DNA from 3 places in the Silvimonas sp. genome. Region 3 is predicted to be linked to each of the others. Evidence: predicted binding sites of a transcription regulator. Region 3 holds the regulator's gene; each other region holds the start of a gene.
The links. Region 3 encodes FNR, which switches genes on or off when oxygen is low (the NO sensors DNR and NnrR bind a similar motif). Its sites were predicted from a motif close to TTGATNNNNATCAA; they were not measured.

Region 1: a site for FNR is predicted at 3,381-3,394, ahead of ccoN (cytochrome-c oxidase, cbb3-type subunit I). Genes of this name have one in related genera too.
Region 2: a site for FNR is predicted at 1,753-1,766, ahead of P4L78_RS07905 (bacteriohemerythrin). Genes of this name have one in related genera too.

The regions. Positions count from the first base shown of each region.
Region 1 covers NZ_JARLJK010000122.1:458,297-463,875, forward strand. Annotated here, with positions in the region: gene ccoP (cytochrome-c oxidase, cbb3-type subunit III) at 48-968, opposite strand; gene P4L78_RS14845 (cbb3-type cytochrome c oxidase subunit 3) at 995-1,165, opposite strand; gene ccoO (cytochrome-c oxidase, cbb3-type subunit II) at 1,171-1,785, opposite strand; gene ccoN (cytochrome-c oxidase, cbb3-type subunit I) at 1,811-3,232, opposite strand; gene ccoS (cbb3-type cytochrome oxidase assembly protein CcoS) at 3,442-3,633, opposite strand; gene P4L78_RS14865 (heavy metal translocating P-type ATPase) at 3,633-5,579, opposite strand, start outside.
Region 2 covers NZ_JARLJK010000065.1:23,478-29,056, forward strand. Annotated here, with positions in the region: gene P4L78_RS07900 (extracellular solute-binding protein) at 1-1,414, opposite strand, end outside; gene P4L78_RS07905 (bacteriohemerythrin) at 1,803-2,288, shown strand; gene P4L78_RS07910 (I78 family peptidase inhibitor) at 2,311-2,613, opposite strand; gene P4L78_RS07915 (hypothetical protein) at 3,065-3,901, opposite strand; gene P4L78_RS07920 (hypothetical protein) at 4,265-4,510, opposite strand; gene P4L78_RS07925 (GGDEF domain-containing protein) at 4,628-5,579, opposite strand, start outside.
Region 3 covers NZ_JARLJK010000122.1:356,652-362,230, forward strand. Annotated here, with positions in the region: gene dnaE (DNA polymerase III subunit alpha) at 1-788, opposite strand, end outside; gene P4L78_RS14360 (YjfB family protein) at 911-1,126, shown strand; gene P4L78_RS14365 (phasin family protein) at 1,308-1,862, shown strand; gene P4L78_RS14370 (hypothetical protein) at 1,982-2,689, opposite strand; gene fnr (fumarate/nitrate reduction transcriptional regulator Fnr) at 2,703-3,449, opposite strand; gene hemN (oxygen-independent coproporphyrinogen III oxidase) at 3,667-5,064, shown strand; gene P4L78_RS14385 (sulfite exporter TauE/SafE family protein) at 5,089-5,579, shown strand, end outside.

The DNA of each region.
Region 1 (5,579 bases), 100 kb from region 3:
CCGTTTTTTTTTTCGCTTTTAACAGCTTTCAAGCATGACGCACCGGGTTACTGGGCGTTCTGCGAGTTGTGCGACAAACCGTATACATAACCTGCCAGCACATGCACCTTGGCATCGCCCAGGAAGTCTTTCCATGCCGGCATCTGGTTGTTACGGCCGTTAGTAACGGTTTCGATGATGGTGGATTCAGACTTGCCATACAGCCAAACGCCGCTTGGATGGGTCAGATTCGGGGCACCAACATCAATATTACCGTGACCATCCGGGCCATGACAGGCTGCGCAAACTTGCTTGAAGGTGGCTTCGCCTCGACCGGCGCGTTCATCATCAAACTTGTTGCCGGAAATCTTCAGCACATAGTTGGCAACGTCACGCACTTTTTCTTCACCAAATGCAGCACCGAACGCCGGCATCTGGCCGTGACGACCAAAGCTGATGGTTTGCACGATACGATCCGGTGTACCGCCGTACATCCAGTCATGATGAACCAGATTCGGGAAGCCCTTCGCGCCGCGAGCATCCGCACCGTGACACTGCAGACAGTAGGTCAGGAACAGACGCTTGCCCATTTCTTGCGCTTGTGGATTCTGCGCAACTTGCTCAACTGGCATCTTCAGGAACTGATCATACAGCGGACCGTACTTGGCATCAGCTTTGGCGGTTTCTTCTTTGTACTGGCCAGTTGCGCTCCAGTGCTTGAGGTTACCAATGGCCACACCGGGGTAAAGCGCCAGATAGCCAACAGCAAAGCAAAGGGTCAGCACAAACAGACCGACCCACCAACCCGGCAGCGGATTGTTATATTCCTGCAAGTCGCCGTCCCAGACGTGATCCAGGGTCTGGACTTTTTCGCCCTTCTTGACCTTGATCACGCTTTGGCTCTTGAGCAGATAGCCCAAGCCGATCAGCGAAACGATGACGATTACGGTGATGTAAACGCCCCAAAAACTACTATAAAAATCAGTCATTTATGACTCCGCGCGGTGAACTGCTTTTATTTTTGCCCAGACGAAGACGCAGGCAGGTCATCGTCGAGAAGGGGCGCGCGGCCCGCTTCCTCCATTTCATCCTTTGTGCCCTTGCTGAATGCCCAGATAATCAGGGCAACAAAGCACAGGAAACCCAGAACGGTGACGCTGATGCGCAACAAATCCTGCCAAGCCATGTCTGTTACCTCTTGTTTTTCAGCGCCAGACCCAAGCCTTGCAGATAGGCAATGACAGCTTCCATTTCGGATTTGCCTTCAGCATCTTTGGTCGCGTTAGCGATGTCTTGATCGGTATATGGCACACCAACACGACGCAGGGCGCGCATTTTGGCAGGCAGGCTTTCTGCATCCACCTTGTTTGCGGCCAGCCACGGGAACGCTGGCATGATCGACTCAGGCACCACATCACGCGGATTGGTCAAGTGGGCGCGATGCCACTCATCCGAGTAACGACCGCCAACACGAGCCAGGTCCGGACCAGTACGCTTGGAGCCCCACAGGAACGGGTGATCGTAAACCGACTCGCCGCCCACCGAATAATGACCGTAGCGTTCGGTTTCTGCGCGGAACGGGCGAATCATTTGCGAGTGGCAGTTGTAACAGCCTTCGCGCAGATAAATATCACGACCAGCCAGTTGCAGCGCGGTGTAGGGTTTGACGCCTTCAATTGGCTGCGTGGTGGACTTGGAGAACGCCAGTGGCAGGATTTCCACCATCATCGCGACGCTAATGGTCAGGATGGTCAGCAGAATCAGCCAGAAGACGTTCTGTTCGATCAGTTTTTGAATTCTTTCCATTTAATCTCTTCTCCGTCTTCGGCAATCAGGCGTGTGCGTGCACTGCTGGGATTTGCGCATTGACCGGAGTGCCGGAGAAAGCGGTACGCAGCGTGTTGTAAAGCATCAGCACCATGCCGGAGAGGAACAATACGCCACCCAGGAAACGGATGATGTAGTACGGGTGGGTTGCTTTTACCGCATCAATAAATGCGTAGGTCAGCGTGCCATCCGGATTCACCGCACGCCACATCAGGCCTTCGGTTACGCCAGCAATCCACATGGAAGCGATATACAGCACAGTACCCAGTGTCGCGACCCAGAAATGGACCTCAATCAGCTTCACCGACCACATTTCTTCTTTATTGAACAGGCGCGGGATCAGGTAGTAGATCGAGCCGATCGTGATCATCGCCACCCAGCCCAGAGCACCGGAGTGCACGTGACCAATGGTCCAGTCGGTGTAGTGCGAAAGCGCATTTACCGTCTTGATGGCCATCATCGGGCCTTCGAAGGTGGACATACCGTAGAACGACAGGGCTGTGATCAGGAACTTCAGGATAGGGTCAGTACGCAGTTTGTGCCACGCACCGGACAGCGTCATGATGCCGTTGATCATGCCACCCCAGCTTGGCGCCAGCAGAATCAACGAGAACACCATACCCAGCGACTGGGTCCAGTCTGGCAGAGCGGTGTAATGCAGATGGTGAGGGCCAGCCCACATATAGGTGAAGATCAGCGCCCAGAAGTGAACCACTGACAGGCGATACGAGTAGATCGGGCGACCGGCTTGTTTAGGCACAAAGTAATACATCATGCCCAGGAAGCCTGCGGTCAGGAAAAAGCCCACGGCGTTGTGGCCGTACCACCATTGCACCATGGCATCCACAGCACCGGCGTACACCGAGTAGGACTTCCACATGCTGACCGGTACAAACGCGCTATTCACAATGTGCAGCAGCGCTACGGCCAGAATGAAGCCACCGTAGAACCAGTTTGCCACGTAAATATGCTTGACCTTGCGCTTGGCCAGTGTGCCGAAGAACACCACGGCATAGGTAACCCAGACCACGGCGATCAACAGCTTGATAGGCCATTCCATCTCGGCATATTCCTTGTTGAAAGTAATGCCGAGCGGGTAGGTGATGGCACAAGCCACGATGACGACTTGCCAGCCCCAGAAAGTAAAAGCGGCCAGCTTGTCGCTGAACAGCCGCACGTTACAGGTGCGCTGAACCACGTAATACGAAGTAGCAAAAAGGCCACTGCCGCCAAACGCGAAAATCACCGCGCTGGTGTGGAGCGCCCGCAAGCGTCCGAAGTGGAAGTAAGGACCGAAATTCAACTCCGGCCATGCAAGCTGAGATGCAATGACGACACCTACCAACATACCGACGATACCCCACACGACGGTCATGATGGCAAATTGCCGCACCACTTTGTAATTGTATGTGGCTTGGTTTTCCATAAAGCGCTCCGAGAAAGCTCCAAAACAGCAAAGGTAAATCTTTGAATGCGTGCCCATGAAAGCAGGGCGAACAGGTTAAAACCTGTTTTATGCATTATGCGTATTAGTAGTGATTCTGAAATGTAGCTGGCGGGATGTATACGCAGCATTGACGCGTATCAAACCCAGCCTTGGTCGGGCGGTATTTTAGCGCGCCGCCAGTCAATCAGTCAGTTGTTTTTTTGGTTTTCAACCTTATTTTGCGGCGATGCGGCATCCGGGCTGTCGTCATCTTGCAAAATACGGTGTGCTGGACCTTCCAGATCATCAAACTGGCCATTGCGCATGCACCACCAAAACAGAATGCCGATCAAGAACACCAGTACAACGGAAAGCGGGATTAACAGATACAGGCTTTCCATTAGTTAATTCCCTGGTTTGAAACCCGTTTCTTGTTGCGCTGCAAAGAGAAAGGTGCGGCCAGTCGAATCGCGTTGGCCACCACCAGCAATGAACTGAGCGCCATTCCCAAGCTGGCCAACCAAGGCGTTACCAGGCCGCAAATCGCCAGCGGTAAAGCCACAACGTTATAAACCAGTGCCCAAGTCAGATTCTGCCGGATGATGCTGCGCGTTTTCAGCGCCAGCGACAAGGCGAATGGCAGGTGATCAAGTCGGCAATCATAAAGAACGGCATCGCCGGTAGCTTGGGCCACATCAACGCCGGACCCCATTGCGACTGAAACATTGGCTAGCGCTAGAACCGGCGCATCGTTTACGCCATCGCCCACCATCAAAACCTTGCGACCTTGTTGTTGCAGATCACGGATATAAGTCAATTTGTCTTCGGGTGAGGCATTTGCTCGCCATTGCATAATAGACAATTCGCCGGCCAAGCGGCCCGCAGCGACTTCGTTGTCGCCACTCAATAGATGTAGCTGATAGCCGCGGGCGAGCAAAGACTTGATGGTGTCGGCGGCCTCAGCGCGTGCACTATCGGCCAACTCAAAACGCGCCAACCAGGCTTGTTCGCTGACTAGCCAGATTTCAGTTCCGCGCCCTGGATTGCCGGCAGGCGAGGGAGGCACTGCGTTGCATTGGGTTGCAGCAAATTCCCGATTGCCGATCGCATACCGGATACCCTCGATATTGCCGGTCAAACCGCCGCCGGGATGATTGGCGACATTGGTGGCGTGAAGGGGGGTAGCAGCGATAAGGGCGCGGGCCAGCGGGTGTTCGGATTGGGCTTCCAGCGCTGCTGCAATGTGTTGAGCCGAAACTGCGTCGCCGGAGTAAGCCTCCATTGCGACCACCTTGGGTTGGCCGAGCGTCAGCGTGCCGGTTTTATCAAACACGATATCGGTTATGCCCACCATCGCCTCCAGCGTGTGACCACGGGTGATCAGCAGGCCGCGCCGCGCTAGATGGCCGGTCGTTGCCGTCAAGGCCGCTGGCGTTGCCAGGGATAGTGCACAGGGGCAAGAGATAACCAGTACGGCAATGGCGATGGGCAGGGCATGTACCGGATCATGTACGTGCCAATACCACCAGGCACCCATCGCAGCCAGCAGCAGCAGCGTCACAAAAATACCTGCAACGCGGTCGGCTATGCGGGCAACTCGGGGTTTTTCGGCTAGCGCGCGATCAAGCAGGCGGACGATTCCCGCTAGCCTGGTACCTTCCCCGACGCGGGTTGCTTCGATGAGCAGAGGGGAAGTCAGGTTAACGGTACCGGCAGTGGCCATTTGCGCCGGTGCTTTGCCAATGGGCGCGCTTTCGCCAGTCAGTAGCGACTCGTTTACATCGCTGCGCCCATCCAGTACCACCCCGTCAGCCGGAATGGTTTCACCCGGCTTAACCAGAATACGGTCACCCGCACGCACGTGAACTACGGCGACCTCTTCGAGCTGCGTATAACCCGGTGCGACCTGGCGATGAGCAAAGGCCGGCAACATGCCCGCAAGCTCATCCAGCGCGGCGCTGGCGCGACTGCGCGCACGGCTTTCCAGGTAACGCCCAGTCAGCAGCAAGAACACAAACATCGACACTGAATCAAAATAGACATCGCCGCGCCTGGTCAACAGCGCGAGCGTACTTGCGGCAAAGGCGGCCAGCACGCCGATGGTAATGGGTAAATCCATACCCGCGCGACCACGGCGCAGATCGCGCCAACTTGATACGTAAAACGGCCAGCTGGAATACAGCACAACCGGCAATGTCATCAGGAACTCGGCCCAATACAGCAGCGACAGCCATTGCGGCGCGATATCGGCAGTGCCGTTGATGTACACCGGCACGGTAAACATCATGACCTGCATCATAGAGAGGCCCGCCACCCAGAGCCGGAACAGGGCCGATTTGCGCGCCTT
Region 2 (5,579 bases), on a different contig from region 3:
GTTCGCTGGCCACTTCATCCAGATCAGCCAGCACACCTTTGCCTGCCCAGTTCTGGATCTTCACCCCGCCAAACGCAGCGGCGGTCGGCAACTTGCCTTTTTCAACGGCAGTTTTGAGCATGCCCGGCACATCTTTACCGCTGTGCATATCGGCCCAGTGGTGGCCCATCTGGTTCAGGCGCATCTTGATTTCAGCCACCGCGCGCGCACCGCTGGACGCAAACCAGCCGTGCAGCACTTCAATGTCTTCAAGGCGGAAACGGCCCACCACCGACATCAGATCGCGCGCGCGTTTATCCAGACCTTCCAGCGCGCGACGCGCTTGCTGCAGGGCGGAATCCGACGCCTGACTCATCACGTTGATTTGCTCGGACGAGCGCGCCATGGTGGTCGTGGCGGAAGTTTGTTCTTGCGTGGCGTCGGCAATGCCGCGCACCACTTCGGCCATGTGCTGCATGCGCGTGCCGATTTCCAGCATGTGTTCGCGCGCGACATCGGCTTTCTCGACACTGCCAGTCACCTGGCCGCTGGCGGTAGACATGCTGTCCACGGCATTGCGCGTGTCTTTGTTCACCGAATCGATCAGCTTGGCGATTTCCAGCGTGGCGTTGGCCGTGCGCTCGGCCAGCTTGCGCACTTCATCGGCCACCACGGCAAAACCACGGCCTTGTTCACCGGCACGGGCAGCTTCAATAGCCGCGTTCAGTGCCAGCAAATTGGTTTGTTCGGCGATGTCTTTGATCACCACCACGATGGTGCCGATCTTTTGCGAATTCTTGCCGAGGTCACCCATGGTGACGCCCAGTTGCTCCATGGATTTCGCCATGGTCGAGACTTCATCCGACACCCTCAGCACCGCTTCGGCACTGTGGTTTGAGAGGTCAGTGGTTTCTTTCACCACGTGATCGACGTCGATAGCGTTATCGGCAATCTGGTTGATGCTGACAGTGATTTCTTCCACCGCAGCCGCCGAGGCCGAGGCAAAGTCACTCTGCACGTGAGCATCTTTCACCAGTTGCGCGGTCACGCCAGTCAGCTCTTTCAGCCCCAGCGAGAGGCTTTCCATATCACGCTGGACTTCGCGGAAGGTGACTTGCAGATCAGCCACAAAATGGTTGAACGCATTGGCGATATCGGCTAGTTCTGGCGCGCCTTTGGCAGGCAGGCGCATGTTCAGGTCGCCGCCCTTTTCCACCAGTTGGGTTAGCGCGGTGCGCATCTGGTTGAGCGGACGCAAGGTCCAGGCTGTTGCTGCGTACATCCCGGCCAGTACTGCGGCCAGCGTGATCAGGGCGATCAGCACAATGGCGCCAGCACCGGTCAAGCCCAGGCTGGCAATGAGGGTCCAGGCGATGAAAAAGCCGACGAGGTTAAGCACCCCAACGTACAGCAGGAGGCGATTCTGGATAGACATGACGGGCACCGGTTGATTTTGATTCCACACTGAGAACAACTTATATACAGCTCTTTTTATTGCTGAAACCATATATGGAACTGTTTCAAAATGCCATCTGATTTTCGATACAGAGGCAACAAACTTACTAAAACAATCTTGCTTGTCGCTTTTATGGCCTTTTCCGCTGAAATTACTTTCACAAATAGAAAGGATTATTTCCTACACCTTACCCTCACCACTTCCTCTTTTTGCAGCAGAGCCTGTCCTGGCTGACTCGCATCCCGCGCGCCATCGCAGCTGATTTCTCGTAATGATGACTGGACGCTTGGTAGTTTCCGCAATGTCTCCGCCACACTTTGACCAAGATCAAAGTCCTTTTAGCCTCACCTCCTCAGCATGAGCAGTCATGACAAATGAGAGTAAAAGTCACATGGAACCACTGGTGCAATGGCATGAAGGCTTGTCGGTAGGGATTCAGGAAATCGATGAACAACATAAAGTGCTGGTGAACCTGCTTAACGAACTACATGTCGCCATCCATCAACATCACGGGCGCGCTGCTTCTATTGCCACGCTGGAAAGGCTGGCCGACTACACCAAGACCCACTTCACCGTAGAAGAAAGCCTGATGCGTATCCTGGGCTACCCGGATTACGAGAACCACAAACAGCACCACGAAGTCTTGATTTCCGATCTGGAGTCCTTTCAGCAACGGGTAGCTGCAGGCGACGCCATTACCTTTGAACTGCTGCATTTTCTGCGCAACTGGCTTACCCACCACATTCAGGAAGGCGATCAGCGATATTCCAGCTTCTTTTTGCAGCGCGGCGCCCAACCCAAGTGGCAAAAGAAAAACTGGCTGGATCGCTTCTGGTCGGAGATAGCGGGCTAGCGCACGCCAGGCCGCAAGCGGTCTAACCACACGCGGCCTTTTTGATTACACCGGCTTCGTCAACATCCAGATTCAAACGCTGGGTGTTGAAATCCATCGTGACCGCATCACCAGGTTTGATGACGCGCACCAGTTTTGAGGCGGATTGCTGACGCGCCATTTCGACCAGTTCGGGCGTGCTGGTCTTGCCGACAAGCGCCTGTACCGGCTCAGCATTACATGCGCCCGGTGACGCCATAGTCATGGCGTCGGGTTGACTGGCACTGCAACCGGCAAGCGCAACGGCCAGCAAAATCAAACTGAGAGAGGGAAAAATTGAGTGCATGGCAGCTGCATGTGAGGACTTAAAACATCACCATAGCGGACGCGGCTGGTCTTGCCTGGTTGGGCCGTGTCCAAGCGGCGGGAAACGTCGTTCCGTTACTGTTTATTGAATGAAAAAGCGGACAAAAAACACGACGATTGAACGGCGTGAAAATGGCCAAACCTGACTTGAGTTCTGGCGTTGATCTTTGCGCTTCTTTATTACGCAATAACTTCAATTCCGCAATTTCAATCCACAGTTTTCGTTTACTGAAAATCAACTTTAATTGTAAACAACACACAATACCAGGCCGGCAAAGCCGACAATCTGCTTAGCGGACTGAAACACGCATATCGATAGCAAGGCACCAAAGCAAAAAGGTTCTACGCCTGCGAGGATCGAATCACAGCCGTAGACCCTTTCTAAATACCGGAACGGCAATGGCGTGGCGTCTGATTAGATGGAAAGTGGTTTATTCCACCGTCACCGCAGCCGCCATAACTTTAGGACATTTCCGGCTATTCACGTTGTAGCGCACGGTTTCATTGCCATGAAAATCGGAATTCGGCTGATAATAAACGCCGACCCCATCAACCATCAGGCCGAAGCATTCGGTAGAGCCGCTCGAATTATTGCGGATCGGGAAAGTCGCTTTACGTATTTCCACTTGCCCATGCTCTGGCACGCCCATCATCACCACTTCGGGTGGCGGACGGGAATGGCATTCTTTATCCCATTGCGCGTGTGTAGATAACAACAGCCATTGCCCAGCATGCCCGTGGCGGACCAGCGCGACTTCTATCGGGGCGGCCGGTCGTGCAGGCACCGCGCTCGCCGTGGTGGTGGCGCTGGGCGAACTCTGGGTGTTGCTTGTGTCTACATGGATAGCGGGGTTGGCGTTACCCATATTCACCACAATGCGGTCTGGGTAGTCGTAAGCAGAACCGTCGGCAGTATCAATTGCGGCGCCGATAATCCCGCCGATCAAGACATTGCCAAACACCATGGCTTTGGTAGATGACTCGACTTCCAGCTGGCCAGGTTCAACGCCTTCCTTCTCGCATTTGACTTTCAGATTGCCAAAAGAGCGATGCACCGCCACGGTAGCAGGTGTATACACCCACCACTCCCCTTTATTATTGGATAACAGGCAATGCGCATTGGCTACCTGGGTTTGGCCTTGCTGGGCGTCAATTGCAATGGTCTGATGCAATCCTGTTGTCACGGAGGCACAGCCACTTAATGCCAGAAACGCCAATACGCCAGACAAAGTCAGCACTGTTCTGACCAAATGCCATTGCTTAATCATTCTGCAATGAATACGCCCTATCCCGGCGCTGCGTTTACAGGTATTGCCTCCCCAATTCAATGCTTTCACGCTTATCCCGATTTATTTATTTTTGAACGCCGCCATTCTTACTGATGCCACAAGCAAGAGATAGCGTCTTTTATGCGGGATCGTGTGACTGTATCGGTTGTGCAACTGATTACGTGCAAAGCGGGAATAAGAGCGAATCCGGTTTACGGGAAAGGTTAGATATCAATCCAGACCAATGCGGCAAGCAACTGCTAGCAAAACAAACAAAAAAATGGTGATCGACGCTGTATGGAGAACGGGAGTTAACCCGGTGGTTGCCTATCGCCCGGCAACGGGGTGAGGTGTCGTTAAAAGCTAATCCAGCAAATCGTCGCGCCCGTTGCCGGCGATTTCAATGCCAGCTTCCAGCGCCACCAGCGCGGCTTCTTCTTCAGTGTCATAGACTTTGCTGCGATTGATGCGCTGAGTGCCAAAGGCGCTTTCCAGCACGTCTTCACTGGATGTCGGCAGGCGGTCAAGGCTGGTCGCGGCGATCCACTTGCCGTCTGGCAATGGCACGCCGTAGGCATGGATTAAAAAACCCTCGAAGACCAGTTCCATGGTTCACCTTGAGCAGGAAAGCGCCCAGCATAGCCCGAAATGGCTGCCGGGTCTGAAAGTTATGGCGCCAGACCGACCAGGGCGACGGTTTGGGAGCTGAACGCTGACTTGAAACGTTTATTCGGCGATACGTACGGCGTTGCGCCCCGACTGCTTGGCCAGATAAAGCATCCGGTCGGCCCGCTTGAGCCAGGACGCCGGGGATTCTTGTTCGCGCAGGGTTGCCACGCCAATGGAAATCGTCAGCGGGCAGTCTTCCAGCATGACGGTTGCAGCCACCAGTTTGCGTAAATCTTCGGCCAGTTCACCGGCGGCTTGCAAACTGGCCCCCCAGGCAATAACGACGAACTCTTCGCCGCCGTATCGGAACAACTGGTCCGAATTACGGACGCGTTCGCGAATCAACTCACACAACCGCACCAATACCAGGTCGCCAGCAGCGTGGCCGAAGTGGTCATTCACTTGTTTGAAATGGTCCAGATCCAGCAATAACAAACTGGTATCGCCGTGCGATTGCTGCGTTTCGGCACAACTAGCCAGGCTACGTTCCAGCGCACGCCGGTTGCCGGCGCCGGTGAGAAAGTCCTGTTCGGCCAGCCGGTTCAACTCGCCGTGCTGAATCGCCGTACGCTTGGAAAAAATATAAGAGAACAAATTGATCAGCACAATGCTGACTGTAATCGTGAACTGATCCAGTGTGGACACTTGCCCGTACAACAAGGCCATCAGCCCAAACAGAGACACTGTATTGATTGCCAACGCAATGAGCGGGCGCAGCAAGAAAAACGTGGCAATCATGGTCGGATATGCCCAATACGTCATCGAAATGCCCTTGAGGTGAATCATCAAAAGCATTCCGGTGGAATAAAACAGCGATACCACAACGCTGGCAAAACGTACCCGGCGGCTATGCCAGACAAACGCCATGACACAGCTCATGCCCAGCACAAGAGTCAGATCAATGGCGCCAAGCAGCCAGTTGTGCTGGTACAGCCTGAAGATTCCAAAGGGCAAAATGCTGGGAATGCTCAATGCACACAGCATGAGCAGAATGACTTCTTCCTTGTTA
Region 3 (5,579 bases):
GTAATGGTGTTGGCCAGCGCTTCCGGAATATCGCTGAATAACTCCTGCATTTGGGCAGGTGTCTTGAAATACTGTTCTTCAGTAAAATTACGCGGGCGGCGTTTGTCCGAGACGACGTAGCCTTCCGCAATACAAGTCCGGGCTTCGTGCGCCTTGAAATCGTCCGGTGCCATAAACTGGATGGCATGGGTGGCGACGACGGGCAAATCCAGTTCGGAGGCCAGATCAAGATGGCCTTGCACGGAGACTTCGCACTCTGGCTTGCCAGTGCGTTGCAGTTCCAGGTAAAACGCATTTGGAAAGCGAGCGTGCCACCATTGCGCCAACTCTCTGGCACCTTCCAGATTGCCATTCAGCAAGGCTTGGCCGATTTCGCCCTGATGGGCGCCAGACAGACACAGCAAACCGCTGTTGTCGCCTTCATCCAGCCACGCTTTTTTAAGCTCAGCCCGTCCGCGATACTGGTTTTCCAGATAGGCCCGCGTCAGCAACTCGCACAAGCGCCCGTAACCACCGCGATCGCGCGCAACGAACAGCACGCGGGTCGGTTTGTCGCGGTCTTCTTCGTTTTCGATCCATGTATCCAGCGCCACAATGGGCTTGAGACCGGCGCTGCGGCAGGACTTATACAACTTGACCATGCCAAACAGGTTCATCAGATCCGATACGGCAACAGCGGGCATGCCTAACGCTTTGGCATGACTTACCGCGTCGTCAATGCGCACGATGCCGTCGGTTACAGAGAATTCGGAGTGCAGGCGGAGATGGATAAATGCAGGGGTATTCATAGCGCCGATTCTATCACCCCTCGCCGTGCCAGGCATGCCCCGAGGAGTGCGCGTGTGGGATCCCTCTGGCTTGCCCGGTGGCCAAAGTTACGTTATGTTGTTGATATCAATGGGAGTGTTTTATGGATTCCGCATCTTCTGCATCAACGGCAAGCAGCTTGCTTAATTCTCTGGTTCTGCAACCCGCAGCGACCAACGTGGCTGTTGGCGTCGGGGTAATGAAAAAAGCCAACGACGCGCAGGCCTCGGCAGCGCTGAGCTTGCTGCAGGCATTACCGCCGGTGCCGCAATATAACAACCCGACTAATCTGGGCAACGCGGTAGATACCAAGGCGTAATGGGGAGTCTCCCCGCGCGTGAGTTGGTGGTTCAGCCACCGGATTAAAAAAACGACCTGAGGGTCGTTTTTTTTCGTCTGAAGATTATTTTGTGCGCCGCACAAATATTGCATTGACATGTATCGGCGTTCTGCCACAATGCTTCCAGATGTTGCGTTGCACAAATCCTAAAGGAAAGATCATGACGTTTGGTTCCAACCGTTTTGCCGAAGAGTTTTCCCGCGCTCAACAAGTCGGGATCGAGCGGTCCTTGAATTACGCACAGACCTTTCTGGCCGGTGCGGAGCGTTTGTGGGGCGTGCAGCTGGGCTTTGCCAAGACTGTGGCTGCCGATAACGTTGAGGCGATCAAAGCCTTCTCGCAGACCAAAGATGTGCAAGGTGCTTTGGCATTACAGCGTGGCCTGGTCGAGCCGCTAATTGAAAAAGCCACTGCCGCATGGCGTGAATCCATTGGCATTGCGCAAGCAACCCAACAGGCCTTGAGCGAATTGGTCGAACAGCAAGTCAAAAAATCTGGCGATGAGGTGCTTTCCGGATTTGACGCATTCGCTGATCAAGCGCCCGCCGGTGCCGAAGGCATCAAAGTGTTGCGCAATGGCGTAGCGGCTTCGCTGGACGCTTATGGCACAACAGTAGCCGCTGCGCGCAAGCAGAGCGAAGAGTGGGTTGCCACTGTAGTACAGAATGTGACTAAAGCAGCGCCTGCGGCGAACGGTCGTCGCAAAGCTGCTTGAGCAAATGTTTTAACGTTTCAAAGCGCATATCTGCCGATTGCGATTATGGCCCTCTGACGAGGGCCATTTTTTTTGCCAACGCACCACCGATACTGGCTTAGCCTTGTGCTGTTGAAGTGTCAGGACGCGGTTGCGGCGGACGGGCTTGGGACGACTGGGAGTATCAGCAGCCACTGTGCTAGCTCCCTCGCCAGTGCATTAGAGCTACCTTGGAGCAAGAGGCCACTTTGCGCGGCGTGCCATGGAGTGAACGGCTCGGTGTCGAGGGCCAGGTAATCCCGCGCCTCTCGCTGCAGCTTCTCAAAACCGCCGTGAACCAGGTATTGCCAAGACTGCAGATCAAACGGCGTGCTGCCGGGTTGCTGCAACGCGCGCTGTAACCACAACCAGACCTCTCCAGACTGCATTAGGCAGGCACCGCTTGCGGTCTGCAAAAACGCGCCAGCCCCGGGGCCGCCTGCGTGAAGCCATGCGTTGGGCAGGGCTGGCGACAACGCTGCAATGATGGGTTCGGCTATTGCAAGGTCACTGTGCTTTGCACCGACAGCGAGCATCCAGCCGTAGATTTGCCCGAGGGGGTTTTGCAAGTTGCCGGCTATATCCAGCAGATGCCAGCCCTGTGCATCGGCTTGGCTTTTCCATGCCAGATATTCCGCGAGCCCTTGCGGGTTCACCAACACCAACGTGCTGTCGGGGGTGGGTGCAGGCGGCAAAGCAGTTGGAGTTTCTGCCGGAAATACCGGCACCCCCAATCCTGATCGCGCCAGGCGGCCAAGGATGGAGGATGCGAGCGCCGCTGGGGCAACCAGGCAAACTTGCGTGAGCATTGGAATCAGGCAGTCAATTGCTTTGACAGTTGTTCATCAATTGTTTCAAGCCTTCGGTGTCTTTCAGTTCGATGAGCCTGTTCTGTACTCGAATCAGACCATTGTCCTGGAAGCGCGATAAGGTTCTGCTTACCGTTTCCAGCTTCAGGCCGAGGTAGCTGCCGATTTCTTCGCGCGTCATGCGCAGATGAAAGCTGCTGTGCGAATAGCCACGTAAGGCAAAGCGCTGCGAGAGATTGAGCAAGAACGCAGCAATCCGTTCCTCTGCCTTCATATTGCCCAACAGCAGCATTACGCCATGATCGCGGACGATTTCGCGGCTCATCATCTTGTAAAGATGGCGTTGCAGGTTGGGAATACGGCGCGACATGGATTCGATTTCAGCAAAGGGCAGTTCGCATACTTCGCTATCTTCCAACGCAACTGCGTCACAAGTGTGATGGTCGGTGCTGATTGCATCCATGCCCATCAACTCACCATTCATGTGAAAACCGGTCACTTGTTCGCGACCATCTTCAGAAACGATGCTGGTTTTGAAGAAGCCGAGGCGCACTGCATAGAGTGCATGGAACGGCTCACCGGCACGGTAGAGTGCTTCGCCGCGCTTGATGGGGCGGCCCTGGCTGACCAATTGATCAACTTGTCGCATTTCTTCGGGCGACAAGCCAATGGGCAGACACAGTTCACGCAAACTGCAATTTGAGCAGGCGTGCCGCAGTTGCTTGAGGCCGGTTTCGCGTAACTGAATTGGTGACAGCATGATGTTGTTCCACTATGACTTGAAATTTTTACGCCATTGCAGCGGCACCCTTACACAATCCTGTGTGCCGCTTCATCGAATTCTGTGCCGCTTATTGAGCCAGGTCACGTATCCTCGCAGTAGATGCTAGCATCATGCGAGTCGTATTGATTTGGATCAAGTAACTATGTCCCAGATGTAGGCAAAATCTTTACCCTGTGTTTTAGGGGTAGGACAAATGCATACAACACCGTTGATCCAGCAGGTCGAATTCGATCGATCTCTTGTCGAGCGCTACGATGGCAAAGGCCCTCGCTACACGTCTTATCCCACCGCAGACCGATTTGCCGAGCTTGAAACTGCCGATTATCGCGAGATGCTGTTGCATTCGCGTGTAGGTGAGGCGGACAAGCCTGCTTCTTTATATTTTCATCTGCCGTTTTGCAATACGATTTGCTATTACTGCGCTTGCAATAAAGTGATTACCAAAGATGAATCGCAGGCAGTTAAATATACAGAGTATCTACAAAAAGAAATACAGCTTCACGTAAATATATTGCCATACCGAATGAAGGTTGGCCAGATCCACTTTGGGGGTGGTACACCGACTTTTTTGCCGGAAACCCAACTAGCCACTTTAATGCGCGCAATTAATGATAATTTCGACATTCTGACGGATGGCGAATATTCAATCGAAATTGATCCGCGCAAACTTGAATTATCAAAAATAGCGTTGCTGGCTGAAACGGGTTTTAACCGGGTGAGTGTTGGCGTTCAGGACTTTGACGAGAAAGTGCAGCGCGCCGTTAACCGGATTCAGAGTGAAGAGCAGACCCGCAAGGTGATTGACGCCGCGCGCGCTTCCGGGTTTCGTTCAGTCAGTATCGACTTGATCTATGGCCTGCCGTTCCAGTCTGTAGCTAGTGTCATGCAAACCATCGACCGGGTGCTGGACATCCATCCAGACCGCATTGCGCTTTATAATTACGCCCATTTGCCTGAGCGCTTCAAGCCGCAACGACGCATTGATACGGCCGCATTGCCCGACTCATCGGCCAAGCTGGATATACTGCATGCAGCCATCGACAAATTGACTGCCGCTGGTTACGTTTATATCGGCATGGATCACTTTGCATTGCCGGATGATGATCTTTCCATTGCCCAGCGCCGTGGTACTTTGCAGCGTAATTTCCAGGGTTATTCAACTTACGCGGAATCTGATTTGCTGGCATTTGGTGTATCCGGAATTGGTAAGGTTGGGGCCGGGTATTTTCAGAATTCAAAAAATATCGATGAGTATTACGAGATGCTCGATCGTAATCAATTGCCAATTGAGCGCGGGTATATTTTGAATATGGATGACTTGCTGCGCCGTTCGGTAATTCACGGATTAATGTGTCGCTTTAACCTCAATTTTGGACAGATTGAAACCGCCTGGTTACTGGATTTCAAAACCTACTTCGCCCCCGAAATGGGGCGGCTGTCACAGATGGAGCAGGACGGCTTGTTGCAGTTGAGCGAAGAGGGCATTGAGGTCACGCCTAAAGGACGCATGCTGATCCGTTCCATTGCGATGGTGTTCGACCGTCATCTGCGCGAGAAGACCACCGCAGCGAGCTATTCGCGCCTGGTTTAAGGTAAGCTCAGACCGGCATGCGGCGTGCAACGCGCCGTGGCGGCTGGCCTTGAGGCCGCCGCAGATTGTTTTCTTTGCCAGGGTTCTGATTTGCACGATTTTGACCTTCTTGCTTTTTTCGTGGCCGGCCTGCTGGGCGGTGGTCACTGCTTTGGTATGTGCGGCGGGGTGGTTGCTGCATTCAGCCTGCAGTTGCCGCCAGGTCCGCGCTTGCGTTATCACCTCGGTTTTAATCTGGGCCGGATTGGCGGTTACGCGCTGATCGGGGCTTTGGTTGGTGCCATTGGTTCGTTGCCGGCGCTTGTTTCGCTGCAGTCGATCAAGGTAGTCCTGTTTGTACTGGCCAACCTGCTATTGATTGCGGTGGGCTTGTATCTGGCTGGATGGTCGACCTGGGTGACTCGGCTGGAAACCGTTGGTCGGCCCGTCTGGCGAAAAATTCAGCCCTTACTGGCGCGTCGCTTGCCTGTCAGGCACTGGCGAGACACGTTTATTATCGGTGGCCTATGGGGCTG